DNA from 3 places in the Mesorhizobium sp. M0011 genome. Region 1 is predicted to be linked to each of the others. Evidence: riboswitches for the same ligand, from Rfam matches in the RefSeq annotation. Region 1 holds a riboswitch; each other region holds the start of a gene.
The links. A riboswitch is a leader RNA that binds a small molecule or an ion and turns the genes downstream of it on or off. The one in region 1 is predicted to bind cobalamin.

Region 1 (6,273 bases):
CCTATTTTTCCACCCTGTCCGATGCGCTGAAGGAAGCCGGCATCTTCCAGCCCTGCCTGCTGCTCGATCGCGACCGGCTGGACGGCAACATTGCCCTGGTAAAGGAGAGACTGGATCCCGGCCTGGCCGTGCGGCTGGTCGACAAATCGCTCGCCTGCCTGCCGCTGCTTGCGCATATCGGCAAGGCGCTCGGCAGTGAGCGCTTCATGACCTTCCATCCGCCGATCAGCGAGGCGGTGCTGAAGGCGTTTCCGGATGCCGATCTGCTGTATGGCAAGCCGATGCCTGTCGATGCGGCAAGGGCTGTGCTTTCGAGGGGCGTGGTCGACTGGTCGCGTGTCTGCTGGCTGATCGACAGCGAGGAGAGACTGGCGGAATATGGCGCCCTCGCTGGCGAACTCGGCATCGGCCTGCGCATCGCTTTCGAGATCGATGTCGGGCTGCATCGCGGCGGGTTCGCCAATCCTGAGGCCTTGTCGAAGGCGTTGAGCGCGTTGCCGGCCCGGCTGCATTGCGAAGGCGTCATGGCCTACGAGGCGCATGCGCCGCTCATTCCCGGCCTTTTCGGCGGACCGGCAAAGGCATTGGCCAAGGCGTCGGCGGAGGCCTCGGCGTTCGTCGCCTGTCTCGGCGCCGACCAGCGCCGTATCCTGAACATCGGCGGCAGCAAGACCGCGCTGCTTCATCATGGCGGCATGGCCAACGAGGTCTCGATGGGCTCGGCCTTCGTGCTGCCCAGTGATTTCGATACGCCAGGCCTCGACGGCTTCCAGCCGGCGGCCTTCATCGCCACGCCGATCTTGAAAATGGTCGAGCCGATGCTGCCTGGCCCGCCGGCCGTCACCCGCCTGCTGCAGGCGCTCGGCCGCTTCCCGCGCAAGGGCTGCTATCTCTATGGCGGCAAGTGGATGGCCGAGCCCGTCTTCCCCGAAGGCATGAAGGCGAACGGGCTGCTCGGCCTGTCCTCCAACCAGCAATTCATGGGCTTGCCCGCCGACGCGACCGCAAAGCCCGGCGACTACGCGTTTCTAAGGCCGACGCAGAGCGAAGCCGTGCTGCAGCAGTTCGGGTCGATCGCTGTGTTTTCCGGCGGCGGGATAGTCGATCGCTGGCCGGCGCTGCCGATGGCCTGACCGACTACGCCTTCACCGGTATCCAGATCTCCAGCCCGCCATTGCCGCTGCGTGGGTCGAACTCAGGGCCGTAGCGTTCGAATTCCGGCGCATCCGATATCTCGTGGCCGGAAGCCGGCAGCCATTTGTTCCAGATCGTATTGACCGTGCGGCGGATGGTCGAGATGTGTTCGCGGTGGGCAAAGACCGCATATTTCTGCGCCGGCACCCGCACCCGGCTGAATTCCTTGGGCAGGTCGGAAAAATCAGACACTTCGACGCCGGCGATGTAGTCGAAATTGCCGGCATCGTCGCCGTTGACGCAGACGCCATAGGCGACGTCGCCGGCCTCGCCCGGAATGTTGCCGATATAGGGGCCGAAGCGCTGCCATTGCATCGGAATGGCGGCGCTGGTTTCGCAGCTGTAGCGTTCGCCGAGGCCGGCGATCAGGAACGGCCGGCTGGTCTCGAAACGCGGTGGTTCGAGATTGGTGAGGAAGGACTGGTCCATCAGGATCGGCTCCACGAGGTCGAGCTTGTCGAGTGTGCCTTGCGCGCGCACCAGTTCCGGCGTGGTGCCGAACTGATCGCGGAAGGCACGGGTGAACGCCTCATGCGAGTTGTAGCCGGCGTCGAGCGCGACGGAGAGAATGTCGGGCGCCCCGCCGGCCAGCTTGCGCGCCGCCTCGGTGAGCCGGCGTGAGCGCATGTAGCCCATCACCGAGCGGCCCGTGGCAGCGCCGAAAGCCCGCGTCACATGAAAACGCGACACGCCGCTGCTTTGCGCGATATCGTCAAGCGAGATCGCCTCCGGCAGATGACTTTCGACGAACCACAGCGCTTTCTCGGTCGGGTTCATTTTGCTCCTCGCATTGGCCAGATCATCCTGCCGTTTCCTGGCGCGGCCAGTTTGATCGAAATTGCGCATCCCGCGCAATCGAACCGATCCCGTCACAGTCGCACACCGATATGGCACAGCGGTCGAGCGCCCCTTGCCGCCGACGAGCCAAATTCGGCAGGCTTCGCTTGACAGCGCCAGGCGGCATCCTCTAAATGCGTAATGTTATTACATATCGAGAGCGTGAAATGCATGTTTCCCCTAGCCGGCCCACCACTCCGTCCGAGAAATCCATTGCGAAGCGATTGGGGGAAATCTACGCTGAAGCGGTGATGGTCCCCGAGTCGAAAGGCGAGGGGTGAAAAGGGAACACGGTGAGATCCCCAGGGGTCGAGGCCGTGGCTGCCCCCGCAACTGTAAGCGGCGAGCAAAATCCGTGAATGCCACTGGCCGGCAAGGCTGGGAAGGCAGGATGGCGCAACGACCCGCGAGCCAGGAGACCTGCCATCACTGAGTTGACCGGACGGGGTGTGCCGGGAGGAAACGCGAATCCCGGTCTTGTCGGCCGCTTCGCCAGCTTCCTTCCGTCGCCAGTTTTGGAAAGTGACGGAAAGTTGGACGGGTCTATCGATCATCGCATCATCGTGTGCACGCTTTGCCATCCCGGCAATCTGGCGGGCAGCCGATGACCGTAGCGCTTCTCGAAGCACATGACCTCTGCGCCATGGCCAATGGGCGGGATCTGGTCCAGGCGGTCAGCTTCTCGGTGGCCGCTGGCGATCGCCTAGCCATCATCGGTCCCAACGGCGCGGGCAAGACGACGCTGCTGCGCATGCTGTCGGGCATGCTGCGGCCGAGCTCCGGCGAGGTGAACCTCGGCGGGCGCCGGCTGGACGGGATTTCCGCCGCCGAGCGGGCGCTGCATATCGCCGTTGTCGGCCAGGCCGACCAGCCCGATCCGCGGCTGGCGGTGATCGACTATGTCGAGCTGGGCCGGGTCCCGCACGCTCGGCTACGGCGCAGGAGCGAGGAGCGTGACATTGTCGTCGATGCGCTGCGCCGGACCGGCCTGCTGCCGCTGCTTGGCCGCACCATCGGCTCGCTGTCGGGCGGCGAGCGCCAGCGCGCCCAACTGGCCCGCGCCATCGCCCAGCAGCCAAAGATCCTGTTCCTCGACGAGCCGACCAACCATCTCGACCCGCGCGCCCGCGGCGAACTGCTCGACCTCGTGGCAGGCTTCGAGATGACGGTGATCGCGGTGCTGCACGATCTGGCGCTGGTGGCACCGTTCGCCACCAGGGTGGCGGTGATGAACCATGCCCGTCTGCAAGCGCTCGCCGCACCGCGCGAAGCGCTGACCCAAAAGCTGATTCGCGAAATTTTCGGCATCGATGTGCTGCGTCTGCGCCATCCGACCGAAGACCGCGAACTGACGGTGTTCGATGTTCCGAACCGTGCCGCGCCGCCATCCTGATTGAAGCCGTCCCATATCGATCATCCCGTCCACAGGAGCAAACCCTTGAAACGCCTTGCTTTTTCGCTTGCCTTCTCGCTGCTGGCCTCGACAGCCCTGGCCTTCCCGGTAACTGTCGACAGCTGCGGCAAGCCGCTGACCTTCGATGCGCCGCCGAAGCGCGTCGTCATCCAGGATCTCAACATGGCCGAGATGGCTTTCGCGCTGAAACTGCAGCCGTCGATCGTCGGCCTGACCGGCATCACCGGATGGTACAAGGTGGGTCCTGAGTTCAAGGCCGAGCAGGGTTCGATCCCGGAACTGGCGCCGAAATATCCGACGCTCGAAAACCTCGTCGCGGTCGAGCCCGATTTTTTCTTCGCCGGCTGGTATTATGGCATGAAGCCGGGTGGTGAAGTGACGCCCGACACGCTTGCTCCGCACGGCATCAAGACGCTGGTGCTGACGGAAAGCTGCGTCCATCTCGACAAGAGCCGCCCTGCCGCCTCGATGGACCTGCTCTATGGCGATGTCGAGAAACTGGGCAAGATCTTCGGCAAGGAGGCCGAAGCTGAGAAGCTTGTCTCCGGCTGGAAGACGCGGCTCGCCGACATCACCGCCAAGGTCGGCGACGCCAAGGGAACGCGGGTCTTCCTCTATGATTCCGGCGAGGACAAGCCGTTCACCGCAGGCAAATTCGCCATCCCCAGCGCCATGATATCAGCCGCCGGCGGCGACAACATCATGGCCGACATGGACACCAGCTGGGGCAATACGGACTGGGAAACGGTGGCGTCGCGCAATCCGCAATTCCTCATCCTGCTCGATTACCAGGATGGCGGTGGCTACAGGAAACTGCTCGATTTCCTGAAGGCGCATCCGGCGATGAAGGAGACGGACGCGGTCAAGAACGAGCGCTTCGTCGCCCTGCGCTATGCCGAACTGACGCCGGGCCCGGCCAACATCGAAGCGATCGACAAGATCGCCAAGGCCATGCATCCGGAAGCGTTTTGATGCCTGTGGCCCAAAAGTGCGCAGCGGTTTTGGGGCAACGACATGCATGAACAAAAGATCCTGGAAGTGCGTCGCACGCGTCCTGACAGACACGACGCATTTCCAGGCTTGCGCCATACGGCATTTGCACTGGCCATGCTGGCGGGGGCGGCGGCGCTCGCCGCTCTCGCTCTGCTGTCGATCGCCTACGGCTCGACGCTGATCCCGCTGACCGATGTTGTTGCCGCGCTTGGCCGCGCAGTCGGCTTCAGCGGGCACGACGTGGCCGGGCCGGTCGGCAAGATCGTGGTCGACCTGCGGCTGCCGCGCACGATCCTGGCCATCTGCGTCGGGGCCGGTCTCGGCGTCGTCGGTGCGCTGCTGCAGACGGTGACCCGCAACGACCTTGCCGACCCGTTCCTGTTCGGCCTGTCGTCGGGCGCCGCCGCGGGTGCGGTTTCCGTCATCACCGTCTTCGGCGACAGTTTCGGCATCTGGACATTGCCGGTCGCGGCCTTCACCGGCGGCATATTGGCTGCCGGCGTAGTGCTGCTGCTGGTTGCGCGGGTGAGGGGGCAAGGCCCGGAGCGGCTGATCCTTGCCGGCCTTGCCGTGTCCTTCATGTTCACCGCCTTGACCAACTATCTTGTCTTTGCCGGCGATCAGCGCGCCGCCCACTCCGTGCTGTTCTGGCCATGGGCGGCCTTGGCCTGGCGCGCTGGGATAATATCTGGCTGGGCGCGCTGGGAGCAGGCACCATTCTGGCTTACGCGCTGTGGAACCACCGCCGGCTCGATGCTTTCCTGGCCGGCGAAAACGCCGCCGAAAGCCTGGGCGTGCCGGTGGCGCGGATGCGAAGGATGACCTTTCTCGTCGCCGCCTTCTCGACGGCGATCCTGGTCTCGGTCGCCGGCGTCATCGGCTTCGTCGGGCTGATGATCCCGCATCTGTCGCGGCCGCTGGCGGGCCCCTTGCACCTGCGCCTGGTTGCCAGCTGCGCCGTCTTCGGCGCCGTGCTGTTGCTGGCCAGCGATCTTCTGGCCCGAACGCTGCTGCCGCCGCAGGAACTGCCGATCGGCATCATCACCAGCTCGGTCGGCGCGTTCTTCGTCGTCACCATGCTGATCCGCAACCGGCTTTGAGTGCGGCCTGGGTCAGGGCCGCGATTACTCTCCCGAAATGCCCAGTTGCACCCGTTGCTTTGGGCGCTTCGACTGGAACAGGGCAAGCAAAAAAACGCCGGCCTGAACGACGACGATCGTCGGGCCGGTGGCTGCGTCGATGTGATAGCTGAGAATCGTTCCCACGACGCTCGACCCGATGGCGGCCGCGGCGGCAATGGCGAGCATGCGCTCAAAGCTCTTCGTCAAAAGAAAGCCGATCGCTCCCGGCGCGATCAGCATGGCGATGACAAGGATGATCCCGACAGCCTTCAGCGAGGCCACGATGGTCAACGCGAGCAGCGTCAGCAGCCCGAAATGCAGCAGGTTGACCGGCAGGCCGATCGCGCGCGCATGGGCCGGATCGAAACAATAAAGCAGCAGATCCTTGCGTTTTGCCAGAACGATGAGGATCGCCGGCACGACGATGACCGCCGCCTCGATCACGTAGCGCCACTGGACGCCGAGCATGTTGCCGAACAGGATATGATTGAGATGCTGGTCGGTCTCGACTTTGACGAACAGCACCAGGCCAAACGCGAACATGCCTGAGAAGACGATGCCCATGACTGCGTCCTCCTTGATCCGGCTGTGCTGCTTGAGGTAGCCCGTCGCCAGCGCGCAGCCAAGTCCTGCCACGAAGGCGCCGAAGGCAAGCGGGATCCCGGCGATATAGGCGAGCACGATACCCGGAAGCACGGCATGCGAAACGGCGTC
Region 2 (6,273 bases), on a different contig from region 1:
CTACATCGTGGCGACCGGCACCGGTGCCTCTGTCGGCTATGGCGTCGGCCATATCTCCACCGATCCCGACGGGCCGCTGTCGTTTGCCCTGTGGGGCGGCGTGGTCGGTTTCGGCGTCGTCTCGATCGCCGTCTACTGGATCCGCGAATACATCCTCTATGTCGTCAAGGCCGGCCACATCGCCGTCATGGTTCATCTGATCGACGGCCGCGACATTCCCGGCGGTCAGGACCAGATCGCCTACGCCAGGGATGTCGTCACCCAGCGTTTTGCCGAAGCCAACATCCTTTTCGTCGTCGACCGACTCGTCAAGGGTGCCATCCGTGCCATCACCGGCCTGCTCGGCGGTATCGCCGCCTTCCTGCCGATACCAGGCCTGAGCGGCCTGGTCTCCTTCATCAACACGGTGATCCGCCTGTCGCTGACCTATGTCGACGAGATCATCCTCGGCTACAACATCCGCATCAATTCAGCCTCGCCCTTCGAGACGGCGCGCCAAGGCGTAGTGCTCTATGCTCAGAACGGCAAGGTCATGGTCAAGAACGCCGTCTGGCTGGCGGTCATCATGTGGGGCATGTCGTTCATCATCTTTCTGATGATGCTGGCACCTGCCGGTGCGATTCTGTTCCTGATGCCTGGCCAGCTCGCCGGCTGGGCTTTTGTGCTCGCCATCGTCTTCGCCTGGGCATTCAAGGCGGCGTTCATCGAGCCTTTCGCCATCGCCTGCCTGATGCAGGTCTATTTCAAGACCATCGCGGGCCAGGTGCCCGATCCGGCCTGGGACGCCCGGCTGGCCGAGGCATCGTCGAAGTTCAGGGAGCTCAAGGACAAGGCGCTGGCCTCCTTCGGCGGTTCGCGCTGGGCTACGGCCGGCGCCACACCCTGATCGGCTGGGCGGATGGTGTCTGGTGAGGCAGGAACGGTGTTGAGGCGCGCCACGGTGGATTTGAGCTGTGTCTCGCCTTGCCCGGAAAAGGTCTCGCTCATGATCAGCTCCGGCAGCGGCAGCCGCCGTCCCCAGCCATGCGTTTCAAGGTCCGGTTTGGGAGCGAACTCGGAAACACGGCCGACGCAGAGATAGGCGACCGGCGTTACGTGATCCGGAATGGCCAACAGCCGCTTCAGCGCCTCAGCCTCGATGATGCTCACCCAGCCGACGCCAACGCCCTCGGCACGCGCGGCCAGCCAGAAATTCTGCACCGCGCAGACGGTGCTGTAGAGATCCATCTCCGGATTGTGCCAGCGTCCCAGCGGCGAACCCTTCGAGCGCTGCCGGTCGCAGGTGATGCAGATGTTGAGCGCGCTCTCGCAGATGCCTTCCAGCTTGAGCTTGCGGTACAGCGCCTGTTTTTCCGCCTCGATCGCCGGCAGTTCCTGTTCTCGCGCGGCCAGGAACAGGTCGCGCACCTCCGCCCGTCGTTTGACATCGCGAATGACAATGAAATTCCATGGCTGCATGAAGCCGACCGATGGCGCGTGATGGGCGGCAAGCAGCAGCCGTGCCAGCACGTCGTCATCGATCGCGGTGGGCAGGAAATGGCTGCGCACGTCACGCCGCGTGAACATGGCGCGGTAGACCGCATCGCGCGCATTCTGGTCAAATCCATCGTCAATGGCAGCGGTCATGTGTTCCGGCATCGCTTGTCCCCTTGCGATTGCAGATTCAAAACTGACAGAGCGTACTTTGTGCGTCCAAGTAGACGCACGTCGCTCTGATGCCATCCGCCTGACCACGCGGATGACAATGCCTGCCAGGCCGGTCTTCTGGCTCGGGATCAACCCGCGTCCGGTGCCTTCCCGTCATCGACAGTGGCATTTACCGGCGCGGTCCCCCTCACAGCGTTGGGCACGCCACGGAATTCAACCGTGTTCCCGATTCTCCCGCTTGCGGCGGGCACCAGGCAGTACCAGGGACCTTACGCCGAAGCGCCCGCGGGGCCAATGCCTGCGGCGACGCGAATGGACGCAGTCGCGATTTTCCCCAGTCATCGGCCGCCCGTGCATGGCCTTTGTCGATCCGGGTCACTAGATTAGGACGATGACCACCCGTCTCTACACCCATCCGATCTTCCTCGAGCATCTCACGCCGCCCGGACATCCCGAGCGGCCCGACCGCTTACGCGCCATCGAGCGCGTGCTCGACGACGAAGCCTTTGCCGGGCTCGATCGTATTCAGGCGCCGGAAGGCGACGAGGCCACCATCCTCTACGCGCATCCCGCCGATTTCGTCGCCCGCGTGCGCGCCGCCATCCCCGACGAGGGGATTGCCCGCATCGATGCCGACACCACTGCCAGCCCGAAGAGCTGGCAAGCGGCGATCACCGCGATCGGCGCCGCCAACGCCGCCGTCGATGATGTCTTTTCGGGCCGCGCCGACAACGTCTTCGTCGCCGCCCGGCCGCCCGGCCATCATGCCGAAAAGACCACGGCGATGGGCTTTTGCCTGTTCAACACGGCGGCGATCGCGGCGCGTTATGCGCAGAAGAAACACGGTGTCGAGCGCGTTGCCGTCGTCGACTGGGACGTGCATCACGGCAATGGCACGCAGGATATTTTCTGGGACGATCCGTCGGTGCTCTATTGCTCGACACACCAGATGCCGCTTTATCCCGGCACCGGAGCGAAGACCGAAACGGGCGCCGGCAACATCGTCAACGCACCGCTGGCGCCGCAGACCGGCAGCGAAGTGTTTCGCGATGCCTTCCTGTCGCGCGTCCTGCCCGCGCTCGACAATTTCGCGCCCGACCTGATCATCATTTCGGCGGGGTTCGACGCGCACCACCGCGATCCGCTGGCCGAGATCAATCTGACCGAGGATGATTTCGACTGGGCGACCGGCCAGCTGATGCAGCGCGCGGCACGCCACAGCGGCAACCGGCTCGTCAGCCTGCTCGAGGGCGGCTACGATCTGCAGGGATTGGCATTTTCGGTCGCCGCCCATGTCGGGCGACTGATGAAAGGATGAATGATGGCCGATGAGACCAACGAAGACGTCAAGGCGATGAGCTTCGAGCAGGCACTCGATGCGCTGGAGAAGATCGTCGATGATCTGGAGCGTGGCGACGTGCCGCTCGACCAGTCGATCAAGATCTATGAGCGTGGTGAGGCGCTGAAGGCGCATTGCGACCGGCTGCTGAAGGCCGCCGAGGACAAGGTCGAGAAGATCAGGCTGTCGCGCGACGGCAAGCCGGTTGGAACGGAGCCACTCGACGCGGATTGAGGCTCGGTCCGAACGATGGCCTCGCCTCACCGGTTTTTGGACATGATCATGATCGAGGATATAACTCGTTCCGATTGAAACAGCTCAAGGACAAGAGGAGATACGGAAGCGATGTGCAGAAACATCAAGACCCTGTTCAATTTTGATCCGCCGGCAACCAATGACGAGGTGCGCGACGCGGCTCTTCAGTTCGTCCGCAAGCTGAGCGGAACCACGCGACCCTCGAAGCAGAACCAGCACGCCTTCGACCATGCCGTCGAAGCCATCGCCGCCTCGGCGCGCGAACTGCTCGATTCCCTGGAAACCCACCAGCATCCGCGTAATCGCGAAGAGGTGGCGGCCAAGCTGCGGGCAAAGGCGGCGATCCGCTTTGCCTGATGCGGCCAGGCGGCCTTCGACCACCGACAAGGAGAGTCCATGAGCTTCTTCCCCGGGAAAGACCCTGAGGCAGGCGATGCCTTCGCCAGCGATCAGATCGAATTGATGGTCATACCCAACGCCAAGGATATCGGCGGTTTTCAGGTGCGCCGTGCCCTGCCGACGGCAAAAAGGCGGCTGGTGGGGCCGTTCATCTTCTTCGACCGCATGGGTCCCGCGATCCTGCGCGCCGGTCAGGCACTGGATGTCCGTCCGCATCCGCATATCGGCCTGTCGACGGTCACCTATCTGTTCGACGGCAAGATCCGGCACCGCGATTCACTCGGCACCGAAATGGTCATTCAGCCCGGCGACGTGAATTTGATGACCGCCGGCCGCGGCATCGTCCATTCGGAGCGTACGCCGGAGGAACTGCGTGGCGCGCCGATGTCGGTATCCGGCCTGCAGACATGGCTGGCTCTGCCGGACGACAAGGAAGAGGTGGCTCCGGTTTTCGAGAATACCGCAGCGCTTCGGCTTCCCGAGATCGAAGCCGAAGGCGTCAACGGGCGCCTCATCATCGGCGATTTCCAGGGACTGCGGTCCCCGGTCAGGGCCGACACGGAGACGCTCTACGCCGACCTGCGCCTGGCGCCCGGCGCCAGCGTGAAAATCCCTGCTGATGCGGAAGAACGCGCCATCTATACGCTGGAAGGCGAGGTCTCAATTTCGGGTGATGTATTCCCAGCCGAACGGCTGCTGGTGTTCCGTCCCGGTGACGAGATCGTCGTGTCGTCGCAGACCGGGGCGCATTTCATGCTATTCGGCGGCGCCTCTCTTGGTTCGAAGCGTTACATCTGGTGGAATTTCGTCTCGTCGTCCAAGGAGCGCATCGAACAGGCGAAAGAGGAATGGAAGACGGGCCGCTTCGACATCGTTCCCGGAGACGAGGAAGAGTTTATTCCGCTGCCGGAAAGCTGATGCCCTGTCACCCAAAAGTGGCAGAACGAAATGCATAGACAAAAGACTAGGGCCTGATCCGCGTCACTGACACACATTTACTTTCGCCGGCCGGCGGCCTATTCGCCCATCAACCGAAAGCCCGAGCACCGTGAACGCAACGCCGCATACGCCGCTTCTCGACAAGGTCCGCATCCCGGCCGACCTGCGCACGCTTGCCGAAAGTGAACTGCCGCAATTGGCGTCCGAGCTTCGCGCCGAGCTGGTCGACGCCGTGTCCCGCACGGGTGGTCATCTGGGCGCAGGGCTTGGCGTGGTCGAGCTGACAGTGGCGCTGCACTATGTCTTCAACACCCCCGACGACCGGCTGATCTGGGATGTCGGCCACCAGGCCTATCCGCACAAGATCCTGACCGGCCGCCGCGACCGTATCCGCACGCTGCGCCAGGAAAGCGGTCTGTCCGGCTTCACCCGCCGCGCCGAGAGCGAGTACGATCCCTTTGGCGCCGCCCACTCCTCGACGTCGATATCGGCCGGCCTCGGCATGGCCGCCGCCCGCGATCTCTCCGGCGGCCGCAACAACGTCATTGCCGTCATCGGCGACGGCGCCATGTCTGCCGGCATGGCCTATGAGGCGATGAACAATGCCGGCGCGCTCGATGCACGGCTGATCGTCATTCTCAACGACAACGACATGTCGATCGCGCCGCCGACCGGCGCGATGAGCGCCTATCTGGCGCGGCTGGCCTCCGGCAAGGCCTATATCGGCCTGCGCGATTTCGGCAAGAAACTGACGTCCTATCTCGGCAAGCGCGCGGATCGTGCGATCACAAGGGCAGTCGAGCATGCACGCGGCTACGTCACCGGCGGCACGCTGTTCGAGGAACTCGGCTTCTATCACATCGGCCCGATAGACGGCCACAATCTGGAGCATCTGATCCCGGTCCTGAAAAACGTCCGCGACAATGGCGAAGGCCCGGTGCTCATCCATGTCGTCACCCAGAAGGGCAAGGGCTATGCGCCGGCCGAAGCCGCTGCCGACAAATATCACGGCGTCAACAAGTTCGACGTCATCACCGGCGCGCAGGCCAAGGCGCCAGCCAACGCACCGGCCTACACCAAGGTGTTCGCCGAAAGCCTGGTCCAGGAGGGCCGCGAGGACGACCGTATCGTCGCCGTCACCGCAGCCATGCCGAGCGGTACCGGCCTCGATTTGTTCGGTGAAGCGTTCCCGTCGCGCACCTTCGATGTCGGCATCGCCGAACAGCATGCGGTGACCTTCGCGGCGGGCCTTGCCACCGAAGGCTACAAGCCGTTCGCGGCCATCTATTCCACCTTCCTGCAGCGCGCCTACGACCAGGTCGTCCACGACGTCGCCATCCAGAAATTGCCGGTGCGCTTTCCCATTGACCGGGCCGGCTTCGTCGGCGCCGATGGCGCCACCCATTGCGGCGCCTTCGACACCACCTTCCTGGCGACACTGCCGGGTTTCGTCGTCATGGCCGCCGCCGACGAGGCGGAGCTGCGCCACATGGTGCGCACCGCGGCAAGCTATGATGACGGCCCGATCGCCTTCCGCTATCCGCGCGGCAACGGCGTCGGCGTCGACATGCCGGAGCGCGGCTCGGTTCTCGAAATCGGCAAGGGCCGCGTCGTCAAGGAGGGCACCAAGGTTGCATTGCTGTCCTTCGGCACGCGGCTGCAGGATTGCCTGATCGCCGCCGAGGAGCTAGGTG
Region 3 (6,273 bases), on a different contig from region 1:
GCCGGCGCCGTACGTGCCGGGCGAGGTGCCGAAGATGCGAGGGCTGATCTTGCCGTCAGCGCGGGTCCTGGCTGCGAGCGGGTTTTCCGAATCCTCTTCGTCGCGAGCGGCAACGGCGTTGGCGGCGGCATCGATCAGTGCGATCTGGGTCGGGAACATATCGCGGAACAGGCCTGATATGCGCCAGGTGACATCGACGCGTGGCCTTCCGAGCGTGGCCGGCGACAATACCTCGATGCCGGTGATGCGGCCGGTCGCCGAATCCCATTGCGGCCGGCAGCCCATCAGCGCCAATCCTTGCGCGATCTCCTCGCCGCCGGTGCGCAGTGAGGCCGAGCCCCAGAGATCGATGACCAGCGAGCGCGGCCAGTCGCCATGCGATTGCATGTAGCCGCGCACCACTTCCTCCGCCGCTGCCTTGCCCAGATCATAAGCGGTCGGCGTCGGCATGGTGCGCGGGTCCGAGGTGAACAGGTTGCGGCCGGTGGGCAGAACGTCCGAGCGACCCCGCGCGGGCGCGCCGGCCGGGCCGGCCTTGACGTGGCGGCCATCGAGTGCGGCGAGCAGCGCCGCCTTCTCGGCTGCCGCACTCTGGCGCCGCATGGCGTCGGGCTCGTCCTCAGGGGCGCGGCCATAGATATGCAGCCCGTCCTTGATGGCAAAATCCTTGAGGTCGCAGAGCCAGGCGTCGATGCGGCGCAACGCTTCGTCGGGCGCGTCGGTCGTGGCGACGCCGGCTTCGGAAGCGAGGCCGGTCTTCTGCGCCGTCTCGACGATCAGCTTGGCAAGGCGGTCGCGGCGGCGGCGGTCGAGCCCGTCGGCCTGGGCGTATTCGTCGACCAACCGTTCCAGCTTGTGCTGGTTCTCGTCCAGCTCGGCATCGGTCAGTGGCGGCGGCAGGTGGCCAAGGGTGACGGCGGCAATGCGCCGCTTGGCCTGCGCCGCTTCGCCGGGGTTGGAGACGATGAAGGGATAGATGACGGGCATGGCGCCGGTGACGATCTCGGGAAAGCAGTTCTCCGAAAGCGCAACGGTCTTGCCCGGCAGCCACTCCAGCGTGCCATGCGCGCCGACATGGACGAGCGCATGGACGCCGAGCGATTTGCGCAGCCACAGGCCGAAGGCGATCAGCGCATGGCGCGGCGGGAGCGTCGGGTCGTGGTAGTCGGCGCGGCGGTCGACGGAGCGGCCGCGGTCTGGGGCGAGGGCGACCGTGATGTTGCCGAAGGTGGCAGCGCGGAAGGGGAAGTGGGCGGCGGTTGGCGCTTGAGCACCCCCCTCTGTCCTGCCGGACATCTCCCCCGCAAGGGGGGAGATTGAGCTCTCATTGCCGCTTTCGCCAGCTACGAACGTCGCAGAATGAGCGCCGATGGCGGAACTGCCGATCTCCCTCCTTGCGGGGGAGATGTCCGGCAGGACAGAGGGGGGTGCCTCGCACAAACCTATCTCATATTCAGCCTTCCAAGCTGCATCTACGGCAGCAATTGCTGCAGACGGCAGTGCCTTCGAGAACTCCACATAATCCCTCAAGGCCAAGCCATGCCCGCCCTGGCCCAGCCGCGCCAGCAACTCACGCGGCGTTTGCGGAATCCCCTCAACGACATAGCCCTGTTCGCTGAGGTCCTGCAGCATGGCCAGCACGCTGGACGGGACATCCAAACCCACGGCGTAGCCGGTGCGGCCGGGGGCACTGGGATAATCCGGCATCAGGATGGCCAGCTTGCGTTCGGCGCGGGCTGTCTCCTGCAGGCGGATAAAGGCCGCGACGCGGTCAGCCACTTGCGCCACACGATCCGGTTCCGGCCGGTTGGCAAAGGCGCGGTGGCCAAGTGCTGGATCGATCTCGCTCTCGCCCTTAAAGGAAATGGCGCCGGCCAGGATGCGGCCGTCGAGTTCGGGCAGCACGACATGCATGGCGAGGTCGGCGGGCGCCAGGCCGCGCTGGTTGGTCTCCCAGACGTCGCGGCGGGTGGTGGCGACGATGACCTGGAAGACCGGTACGCCGGCGCGGTCGAACAGGGTTTCAATGCCGGGTTCGGCGCCGGACGCGAAAGCGGTCGCGGTGATGATGGCGGCGGGATTGAGCGCGGCGAGTGCGGTTTCCACGAACGCCAGGGATGAGGGGTCCTTGAGGCTGGAGACGAAGATGGGGACCGGATTGATGCCGCGCTGGCGGAGCGCGTGGAAAAGCGCATCGATGGGCGCGACATCGGCGGCCAATAGCATCGAGCGATAGAACAGGATGGGGATGATAGGAGCGTTGACGTTGTCAGCGTCGAGTTCCTTCACACCCCCCTCTGTCCTGCCGGACATCTCCCCCGCAAGGGGGGAGATTGCGCTGTCATTGGAGATTTCGCCAATTGTCGAGGTTGCGGACGCGTCAGCTTCTAATGAAACGGGAAAAGAGCCGGCTTTGATGAAGTCCGATCTCCCCCCTTGCGGGGGAGATGTCCGGCAGGACAGAGGGGGGTGTGAAGGATCACCAACGACCCCAAGTCCTGGCTCATAAAACCCGGCTTTCGGCACTGGAACCGGCTCTGCAAAAGCCGCATCCTGTCCCGCCAGTCGCGCCAGCCTCCGCACCAGCGCGCTCATATTCGCCGGGCCGCCCTCGCGGAAATAGTCGAGCAGGCCATCGAGCTCCTCGCGCGGCAGCGTCGAGGCTTCGATCAGGCGCAGATCCTCGTCGCGGCATTCGCCGGGCAGCAGCGCCAGCTTTATGCCGTGTGCGCGGGCGGTCGAGGCAAGCTGGTCGCAGCCGTAGCGCCACCAGTCGTAGCCGCCGAGGATGCGCACGAGGATGACCTTGGCGTGACGGGCGACGCTGTCGACCCAGAGGTCGACGGACATGGGATGGCGCAGGTCACGCAGGGCAGCCAGCCGCATCGAGGGCAGGCGGCCGGCATCGGCCTTCCAGGCTGCCGCCAGTCCGGCGAGGTCGCTGTCGGTGAAGGACAGGGCCACGATATCCGCCGGCGCCTGCCGCAGATCGACCGGCTCGGCGAGGTCGTCGAGCGAGGCGGATGTCGTGGTGAGGATGTGCATCGCAACCCGTGTCCGAGATCAGCCGGCGAGTATACGCTCGATCGCCGGGCGGTTCAGCCCCTTCAGGCCGATGACGACGAGACGCGAGCGGCGGTCGTCCTGCGCGGTCCAGGCGCGGTCATAGTAATGATTGACGCGCGGCCCGACGGCCTGCAGCAAGAGCCGCATGGGCTTGCCGCCGACCTCGACGAAGCCTTTTACGCGCAGCACGTTCTCTTCTTCGGCGACGGTGGCGACGCGCTTTGCCAACTCGTCCGGATTGGCGATCGAGGCAATGTCGACGATGAAGGTGTCGAAGTCGTCATGCTCATGGTCGAATGCGCCGTCATGGTGGGACTTGCGGTTTTCGATGTCGTCCTCGACGGCGAGACCGAGACCGAGCAGCACGGAGGGATCGACCTTGCCATGCGACGTCGGCACGATCTTCACCGCGCGGGCGGAATGTTCGTTGATGATGGCGTTGGCGCGGGCGGTGCCGGCGGCGTCCATCAGGTCGCTCTTCGACAGGATGATCAGGTCGGCGCAGGCGATCTGATCCTCGAACACTTCTTCCACCGGATCGTCATGGTCGAGCGTCTCGTCCCCGGCGCGCTGCGCCTGCAAGGCATTCATGTCGTTGGCGACGCGGCCTTCGGCCAGTGCCGGCCCGTCGACCACGGCGATGACGCCGTCGACTGTGACGCGGCTCTTCACGCTCGGCCATTGAAAGGCCTGGACCAGCGGCTTGGGCAGCGCCAGGCCCGAAGTCTCGATCAGGATGTGGTCGACCCTCGGCGTCAGCGCGAGGATCTTGTCGAGCGCCGGGACGAAATCGTCGGCGACGGTGCAGCAGATGCAGCCATTGGCCAGTTCGACGATATTTTCCTCCGGGCAGGTGTCTATGCCGCAGCCCTTGAGGATCTCGCCGTCGATGCCGATGTCGCCGAATTCGTTGACGATGATGGCAATGCGCTTGCCGCCGGCGTTTTCCAGGAGGTGACGGACCAGCGTCGTCTTGCCGGCGCCGAGGAAGCCGGTGACGACGGTGCAGGGAACGCGGGAGAGGTTCGCAGGCGAATCTGGGGCAGTCATGGTCAATCCTTCAGCAGGTCTAGGGGAGGGATGCGGGCAACGAGGCCGCGCTTCAGGCTATCGGGACGGCCACGCCACGGGATCAGACCGTCGATCGAGGTGGCGAAAAGCTTGGCACCCGTGATGAGGTCGGCGCCGCTGGTCGCTGTCAGGTCGCCGAAGACATAGCTCCAGCAACCGTCGCGCAGGATGGCGGCGCTGAGGCGGCGCTTGCAATTGCCGAGGCATTCGACGCTGCGGATGCGGATGTCGTCGCCAGATGCGGCGCGGCGCGTGTCGTCCGCCAGCAATTCGCCGGCGCGGGGATGAGCGTCGGCGCCGGTCTCATCGCGGCAGGAGGCGCAGACGATGATGGTGACGCCGGCCAAGGCATCATCATGGCCGGACGAGATATCCGCTGTGCCAGCCGAAAAACTGCTGTCGTGGTCCAAGATCGTGCTCCTTGCCCGGAAACCCGCCGGGCGATCGGATTCTAAAGTCGCAGACGGCAGGTCTCCTGGCTCGCGGGTCATCGCCTTGGTAGCCGCCTTCCCGGGAACTCCCCAGTGGCTTTCGGCCTTGGCTCTTCGCTTACAGTTGCGGGGACAGCCGCGGATTTGGGATTTTGCCCCGCACCGCATTCCCTCTTAGCCCTTGCCGTTGCGGGCAAGGGACCATCTGGAACCGGATTTAGGCTTTTGCGGGCGGCGGTGTCAACGCGAGCTTACGACACGGCGATGTCGGCCAGCGCCGGCCCCAAATCCCCGGCAGGCGTCACTTCGATGCGTTCGAGACCGAGCCAGCCCTGCATCTGCTTCAATTCCTCGAACAGCTCTGCAGCGGTTTCAGGCGGTGCACCGGGCTCCGCATAGGCCGCATGGACGCGCAGTATGCTGGCCGGGCGATCGGCCTTGAGGTCGACGCGTGCCACGATCCTGTCGCCGAGCAGGAACGGCAGGACATAATAGCCGTATTGCCGCTTGTCGGCCGGCGTGTAGATCTCGATGCGGTAGTGGAAGTCGAACAGCCGCTCGGTGCGCGAACGCTCGAAGACGACCGGATCGAAGGGTGCCAGCAGGGCGCGGGCCTCGACTTTGCGCGGCTGGCGGGCGTCCCGGTGAAGATAGGCCGGCTTGTCCCAGCCTTCGACACGCACCGGCATCAACTCGCCTGTTTCGACGAGCTCCTCCAGCCGGCCTTTCATGTCGGCGGGCGACAGCCGGAAATAATCGCGCAAATCGCCTGAAGTCGCCACGCCGTGGGCGCGGGCGGAAATGCGCAGCAATTCGCGGTGCGCGTCCTCAGGCGTCGGCACTGGAAGGTCGAGGACCGCCTGCGGCAGCACGCGCTCGGGCAGATCATAGAAACGCTCGAACCCGCGACGGTGCGCCGTGGTGATGCGGCCGGCCCAGAACAGCCATTCGAAGGCGTGCTTGGCATGGCTCCAGCCCCACCAGCCGCCCGAGCCTTTCTGGCCCTCCAGCGCGGAAGCGGCGATCGGGCCGCGCTCGGCGACCTGGCGGTAGATCTCTTCGATGTAGCCGGCGTGCTCGCGGCCCCATTTGGCGAGCCCCAGATACATTTCCTCGCCGCGCTCGGCGCGCTGCATGCGCCAGCGCATCAGCGGGTATGTCTCGACCGGCAGGAAGGAGGCCTCGTGCGCCCAGTATTCGAAAACAGTGCGCTTGCGCGTCACGGCCGCGTTGTCGAGCAGCGAGAACGGGTAGGGGCCAAGGCGCGAATAGAGCGGCATATAATGAGCGCGCACCACGGCGCTGACGGAATCGATCTGCAGCAGGCCGGTGCGGGAGAGGGTGCGGGCAAAATGCCGGCGGTCGGGCGTACCGGTCGGGCGGGGATCGAGGAACCCCTGGGCGGCAAGCGCGATGCGACGGGCCGTGGGGAGCGAGATCTTTTCCTTCATGCAGGCATCACTTTGAAGTGTTTTGACCGAGGGTCGAAAGGCTGATTCCAACCCATGCTAGCAGGGTTTTGGCGGCATCCATGTCAGGAGAGAAAAGTGGAGTAATAGGCGCAGGAAATCAAACAGGAGCGGATCGGACCAGTTTGCCGCGATATGCCGTCCAGGTCGGTGTTTTGAACAAGGTTTGACTTGCTTCGCTGGAAGTGCTGCGCTAACCCTCGCCGCGTTGCAGCATAGGCCCTTAAAACGGTTCA

Region 2: another riboswitch for cobalamin. It lies ahead of bluB (5,6-dimethylbenzimidazole synthase); the one in region 1 lies ahead of NKK51_RS16080 (ABC transporter ATP-binding protein).
Region 3: another riboswitch for cobalamin. It lies ahead of NKK51_RS06895 (DUF1636 family protein); the one in region 1 lies ahead of NKK51_RS16080 (ABC transporter ATP-binding protein).

Annotation. Positions count from the first base shown of each region.
Region 1 covers NZ_JAMYVQ010000013.1:21,926-28,198, forward strand. Annotated here, with positions in the region: gene NKK51_RS16070 (DSD1 family PLP-dependent enzyme) at 1-1,133, shown strand, start outside; gene NKK51_RS16075 (AraC family transcriptional regulator) at 1,138-1,971, opposite strand; cobalamin riboswitch at 2,267-2,473, shown strand; gene NKK51_RS16080 (ABC transporter ATP-binding protein) at 2,636-3,424, shown strand; gene NKK51_RS16085 (ABC transporter substrate-binding protein) at 3,470-4,417, shown strand; partial or broken gene NKK51_RS16090 (FecCD family ABC transporter permease) at 4,553-5,538, shown strand; gene NKK51_RS16095 (metal ABC transporter permease) at 5,563-6,273, opposite strand, start outside.
Region 2 covers NZ_JAMYVQ010000001.1:372,513-378,785, reverse strand. Annotated here, with positions in the region: gene NKK51_RS01785 (hypothetical protein) at 1-886, shown strand, start outside; partial or broken gene bluB (5,6-dimethylbenzimidazole synthase) at 1,009-1,626, opposite strand; cobalamin riboswitch at 1,738-1,917, opposite strand; gene NKK51_RS01775 (histone deacetylase family protein) at 2,039-2,965, shown strand; gene NKK51_RS01770 (exodeoxyribonuclease VII small subunit) at 2,969-3,220, shown strand; gene NKK51_RS01765 (DUF2277 domain-containing protein) at 3,332-3,598, shown strand; gene NKK51_RS01760 (pirin family protein) at 3,638-4,558, shown strand; gene dxs (1-deoxy-D-xylulose-5-phosphate synthase) at 4,689-6,273, shown strand, end outside.
Region 3 covers NZ_JAMYVQ010000004.1:271,595-277,867, forward strand. Annotated here, with positions in the region: gene NKK51_RS06885 (cobaltochelatase subunit CobN) at 1-3,045, opposite strand, end outside; gene cobW (cobalamin biosynthesis protein CobW) at 3,064-4,116, opposite strand; gene NKK51_RS06895 (DUF1636 family protein) at 4,119-4,547, opposite strand; cobalamin riboswitch at 4,586-4,789, opposite strand; gene NKK51_RS06900 (winged helix-turn-helix domain-containing protein) at 4,820-6,019, opposite strand.